One region of the Pseudoalteromonas sp. CnMc7-15 genome, then DNA from elsewhere that is predicted to be linked to it. Evidence: predicted binding sites of a transcription regulator. Region 1 holds the regulator's gene; the other holds the start of a gene.
The links. The regulator LexA, encoded in region 1, represses DNA repair genes until DNA is damaged. The targets are predictions, from matches to a motif close to TACTGTATNNNNATACAGTA.
Positions count from the first base shown of each region.

Region 2: ruvC (crossover junction endodeoxyribonuclease RuvC) is a predicted target of LexA. The motif match lies at 1,304-1,323, and genes of this name have one in related genera.

Region 1 covers NZ_JAKRFT010000005.1:418,339-421,493, reverse strand. Annotated here, with positions in the region: gene MHM95_RS14630 (STAS/SEC14 domain-containing protein) at 1-317, opposite strand, end outside; gene MHM95_RS14625 (HNH endonuclease family protein) at 383-1,132, opposite strand; gene lexA (transcriptional repressor LexA) at 1,352-1,969, shown strand; gene coxB (cytochrome c oxidase subunit II) at 2,288-3,155, shown strand, end outside.
Region 2 covers NZ_JAKRFT010000001.1:605,743-608,897, forward strand. Annotated here, with positions in the region: gene ruvB (Holliday junction branch migration DNA helicase RuvB) at 1-107, opposite strand, end outside; gene ruvA (Holliday junction branch migration protein RuvA) at 121-741, opposite strand; gene ruvC (crossover junction endodeoxyribonuclease RuvC) at 744-1,265, opposite strand; gene aspS (aspartate--tRNA ligase) at 1,377-3,155, opposite strand.

The sequences.
Region 1 (3,155 bases):
AAAGATTTAACTTCTGCATGAATAAAGTGTGCGCCAAGGTGCTGGGCAAAGTCACCAAGCAACGAATTGGTGGCAATGGCTACTTTATTCACCTTTTGATGATGGTCGCGCACAAATTGCAGATGAGAGAGTAACGCGGCAAATGAATCCCACCCCGGAAAGTGTTCAGTAACAATAATGAGAGCATGTAGCTTTGCATGCTGTTCAATATAAGGGTCGATAATACGCACTGCTGCTGCAAAGTCTTCTGCTGTCAGCTGGCCTTGTGGTTCGAGTAGGGCGGTATTGTGTGTTTCGTTTATAGTGATATTGAGCATATATCCTCGCCGACGAGTTCATTGGATGCTCTATCAATATAGAATATTTACTTACAAGCGGTTGGTTATTGGTGCAAGGTTGTAGGTAGTGCGCTGAGGTTTAAAGTTTCACCTACGCAGCTTTGCAGCAAACTCTGAACTTGGTCTTTTTCGTTTTGCGAGTAGCGAAGGTCATATTTGCTCATGATGTAATTAAAGCGCTGAATGTACTGACAGCGGTAATCTTGATGCGGCGGCAACCATTGCCAAGGGCCTTTTGCGCCTTTGCTACGATTTAGGCCATCATCAACAGCAAGCAAATTCTCCATATCGTTGGCAAATTGTGCCTTTTGCGAACGACTCCAAGTGGCAGCACCGTGTTCATAGGCAAATTTAAGCGGCACAATATGGTCTATATCTAAGTCATCGTCATTGCGTAGTATCTGCCCCGAATAAGGGTCATGCCACTGGCCGCTGGTCACGGTGCAGCGCGCTTGAGTGGTGTAGCTTACATCACTGTGTGATTGGGCAATCAGCACTTCAGCACGGGCGTCTTGGCAGTCGTGATCGGTGTCTAACCAATGTGGCCAGTTATCCCGATGATAACTATTTTCTGATGTTTGTTTAGTGTAGTTCTTTGGTAAACGTCCACCGTCTGCTAGACAGCTTTCTAAGTTCGCATAGGGGGTAAAAGATTGAGTGCGTTGATAATGAGCCGAATCTTCAGGGTGACAAAGGCCGCTGCGCGACATCTTGACCGTATCGGCTTTGCACGCACCTATCGTCAGTGCCGAAATAAGTAAAAGGAACGCTGAAAATACACCTTGGCGAGTCATCTAACTGCTTAATAACATGACTAAAACAGCGCTACTTTAAAGCATTGTCGCGCATTCGTCACCTATCACTTTATGAGTATGAGGTGAGGTTGCATATGAACAAAAGCGAAGTTGCATTAATTAAGGTTGCAACGGTCAGCAAATTCCCTGATTTTATTTGCGATTTTCATTTAACTGTATATACTCACAGTTAAATGTACTGTATGGAAACCCAGTTGTATGCGCCCATTAACTAAACGCCAATCGCAAATTCTTGAGCTGATTAAAGTCTTTATTAAAGATACCGGCATGCCGCCGACGCGTGCAGAAATTGCACAAACACTGGGGTTTCGCAGTGCTAACGCCGCAGAAGAACATCTTAAGGCGTTGGCTAAGAAAGGCGTAATCAAAATGAAGCCTGGCGCGAGTCGAGGTATTCAATTGGTCGAGGAAGAAGAACCCGAACAATTGGGCCTGCCTTTAATTGGCCGCGTTGCTGCGGGCGAGCCCATTCTTGCCCAACAGCATATAGAGAGTCACTGCCAGATAGACCCACTGCTGTTCAAGCCTGCTGCAGATTATTTGCTGCGCGTAAATGGCATGAGTATGAAAGATATCGGCATTATGGATGGCGACTTATTAGCGGTACATCGCACTCAGGTGGCTGAAAACGGCCAAGTGGTGGTCGCGCGGGTTGATGAAGATGTCACCGTGAAGCGTTTAGAAAAAGCTGGGCGTAAGGTTCTGCTGCATGCAGAGAATGAAGAATTCACACCCATTGAAGTCGATTTAGAGAACGAATCCTTTAATATTGAAGGCTTAGCTGTAGGTGTGATCCGAAACGCCGACTGGATGTAATTAAATTTACTTATTTTGCCTCTAATAGGTCTGTTATTAGGGGCTTTCCCCATGTTCCTTCCTTAGCCACAGTGCTTTCTAACAGCTTGAATATTCCTGTTAATTTATTAATAAAACGTAAACAAAAATAGTGTATTAACTTGCTATTAGCTCAATCTTTGACTAATTGGTTATATTACAGGCTTTGCTGGTCGGTTTTTCAACAGTTTATTTAGGGTCAAAGTTGTCGACTGGTAAAAGCATAATAATAACGAAGATTGGGTATTAAGCTGTAACCGCCTCTTCCTTGCATTGCGCAACAATAAGGAGATGGTACACATGAAGAAGCTGAGCTCCCTCATGTTGCTATGTCTGTTATTCCCTCAATTGGTGTCCGCGAATAGCAAGTACAACTTGCGCCAAGGGGTAACTGACATTAGCGAAAATGTTTACCAACTACACATGACCATATTTATTATATGCTGTGTGATTGGTGTGGTTGTTTTCGCGGTGATGTTTTGGGCGCTGCTCAAACACCGCAAGTCAAAAGGGGTCACCCCCGCTACCTTTCATGAAAGCACCAAAGTAGAAATACTTTGGACAGCGATTCCATTTGTTATTCTCATAGCTATGGCTGTTCCGGCCACCAAAACCCTGATTGCTATGGAGGATACAACAAAGGCCGATATCACCATTAAGGTGACTGGTTCACAATGGAAATGGCACTACGAGTATATGGGTCACGATGTGGGCTTCTACTCACTGCTGTCAACGCCTCAAGAGCAAATCAAAAATGCGCAAAATAAGGGCGACAATTACCTCCTCGAAGTAGATAAACCCTTGGTCATTCCCACTAATCAAAAAGTACGTTTTTTAATGACCTCAGATGACGTTATTCACTCTTGGTGGGTGCCCGATTTTGCAGTAAAGAAAGACGCTAACCCTGGGTTTATCAACGAAGCTTGGACACGCGTAAACGAACCGGGTACGTATCGCGGCCAGTGCGCCGAGTTATGCGGTAAAGACCACGGCTTTATGCCGGTGGTCGTAGAAGCAAAACCCCCTGAAGAGTTTGACGCTTGGCTGGCAGAGCAGAAACAAGCGAAGCAAGCTCAGGCGCAGGCCGATGCTGAGCTGCTAGAACAAATCCTCTCTGAAGATGAGCTAATGGCATCGGGCGAGCAAGTGTACATCACTCGCTGCGCAG
Region 2 (3,155 bases), on a different contig from region 1:
TGAGGTTGGCCGTGATAGTCGGCCAATAACTTAGGCCGAATGGCTCTATCGACCACATCCTCATTACCCTGTACCTCTGGCTCAATCAGCCGATCCGCTTCTATCATGATGGTATCTCTGTTATAGCATCGCTTTGAGCGCTTGCTTAATCATTTCTTCGGAGGCCATGCCTGGCTTCGCGACTGCTTTTACCGACTTCACTGCCTGAGCATTTTTATAGCCCAGAGCTTCAAGTGCGGCAACCGCATCGTCTTGGGCATTACTCGCGACCAAAGTATCACCATTGGGCGCATCTATTGGTGCCGCGTCAGTGTGAGGGGTAAATAAGTCAGGACCCCAATCTTTAAGCCTGTCTTTCATTTCTAACACTAACCGCTCTGCGGTTTTTTTGCCAACGCCAGGAAGCTTTACTAAGGTGCTTGCATCGCCATGATGAACGCAATGGATAAATTGCTCTGCCGACATCCCCGATAAAATACCTAGGCCTAGTTTAGGCCCTACCCCATTGGCTTTTAATAATTCTCGAAACAGGGCGCGTTCGTTTTTGGTGTTAAACCCAAATAACAGCTGCGCATCTTCTCGTACCACAAAGTGGGTATACAAGGTGACCTGTTCGCCACACTCGGGAAGTGCATAAAAGCAACTCATGGGGAGGTTGATTTCATAGCCAATGCCCGCTGCTTCCACTAACACTTCAGGGGGCTGCTTCTCAACCAACAATCCTCTAATTCGTCCTATCATTGTTACCTCAAGCGTCCGCGCACGGTTTTACGTGCTTGACCGGACAGTTTTATTAAGTTTTGTTGTGAGTGACCATGGCACATGGCAATAGCCAAGGCGTCGGCGGCATCTGCTTGCGGCGTGGCTGGCAGCTTCAAAATATGCTTCACCATGTGTTGTACCTGTGCTTTTTCCGCAGAGCCTCGCCCAACCACAGCTTGTTTCACTTGCCGCGCGGAGTATTCTGACACGTCAATATCGGCCAAGGTAGCGGCGACAATGGCTGCGCCCCGAGCTTGCCCTAGCTTTAATGCCGAATCTGGATTGTGGGCCATAAACACTTGCTCTATGGCAAACGCGGTAGGGTTAAATTGCTCAATGAGTTGGCTGACGCCTTGGAAAATCATTTTTAAACGCAACGGGAAGGCGTTATCACCTAACTTAATACAGCCACTGCCCAAGTAATGGAACTTATGCCCTTGCTGCTGCACGACACCATAGCCGGTAAAGCGCGAGCCGGGGTCAATTCCCAAAATTATACTCACCCACTGACCTTATTATTATTCTCGCTTATGGAAATGGTAACTGTATGTATGACCAGTGTAAAGCTGAAGCATAAAAAAAGCGGCCTGAGCCGCTTCTTTTATCGCTATCGCTTATTCGCTTTGTTCACTCTCAGAGGCAGTCACTCCGATACCCAGCTCTTGCAGAGCGTCGGGATTTGCCACACTCGGGGCATCGGTCATCAAACAAGATGCTTGCGTCGTTTTCGGGAAGGCAATGACATCACGAATATTGTCTGTGCCACAAAGTAACATTACTAGGCGGTCAAGGCCGAACGCCAAGCCAGCGTGCGGCGGTGTACCATACTTCAATGCATCGAGTAGGAAACCGAACTTATCTTGTTGCTCTTGCTCATTGATCCCCAATACTCGGAACGCCGCTTGTTGCATCGCATTGTTGTGGATACGCACCGAACCACCACCGACTTCGTAACCATTAAGAACCATGTCGTAGGCATCAGAAAGCGTGCCGGCAGGGTTAGCTTCCAGCTCCTCTGGGCTGACATCTTTTGGCGCAGTAAATGGGTGGTGAACAGCGTGTAGATTACCTTCATCGTCTTCTTCAAACATCGGGAAGTCTACGACCCACAATGGTGCCCATTTAGTTAAATCAGTTAGCTCAAGGTCTAAACCAATCTTCAAGCGCAGCGCACCCATGGCTTCATTGACCACATTGCGTGAGTCGGCACCGAATAAAATGATATCGCCAGTTTGCGCATTGGTGCGTTCAAGTAAGGCGGTGATCACCTCTTCGTTCAAGAACTTAGCAATCGGTGATTGCACGCCTTCCACACCTGCGTCGCGGTCATTGACCTTCATCCAGGCTAAACCTTTAGCACCATAGATGCCGATAAACTTCGTGTATTCATCGATTTGCTTGCGTGATAACGACGCACCGCCTGGCACGCTAAGCACAGCTACGCGGCCTTTCTCATCATTGGCAGGGCCAGAGAACACTTTAAACTCAACGTCTTTAACCAGATCAGCAACGTCAATAAGCTCCATCGGGTTACGTAGGTCAGGCTTATCTGAACCAAAGCGACGCATGGCTTCGCTGTAGGCCATCACAGGGAACTCGCCCAAATCAACATTCAGCAACTCTTGCCACATATCACGGATCAGTTTTTCAGTGACACCACGAACTTGGTCTGAGCTCATAAATGAGGTTTCGATATCGATTTGCGTGAACTCTGGCTGGCGGTCGGCACGTAAATCTTCATCACGGAAACATTTAACGATTTGGTAGTAACGGTCAAAGCCAGACATCATCAACAATTGTTTAAACAGCTGCGGCGACTGCGGCAGCGCATAGAAGCTGCCATGATGCACACGGCTTGGCACAAGGTAGTCACGTGCTCCTTCAGGGGTCGCTTTGGTCAGTACCGGCGTTTCAATATCGAGGAAGTCATTGCTATCAAGGAAGCGGCGAACAAAACTTGTGGCTTTGGCACGCAACTTAATGCGGTCGCTCATCTCTAGGCGGCGAAGATCCAAGTAACGGTACTTTAGACGGCGCTCTTCGGAGTTTTGCTGGTTAAAATCCAGTGGTAGAGCGTCGCTGCGGTTAATAATCTCAAGGCCAGTACCCAGAATTTCCACTTCACCTGTGCTCATGTCTTTGTTGACTTGGCTGTCAGGGCGAGCGCGGACCACCCCTTTGACTTGTACACAGAATTCTTGACGAAGTTTATTCGCCACATCCATAAGCCCTTCAACTTCCGGGTCGAACACCACCTGCACCAAACCTTCGCGGTCACGCACATCGACGAAGATCAAACCACCTAAATCGCGGCGTTTGTTGATCCACCCACACAGAGTAACTTCTTGGTCGACATGACTTTTATTTAAGTGTCCGCAATATATAGAGCGCAT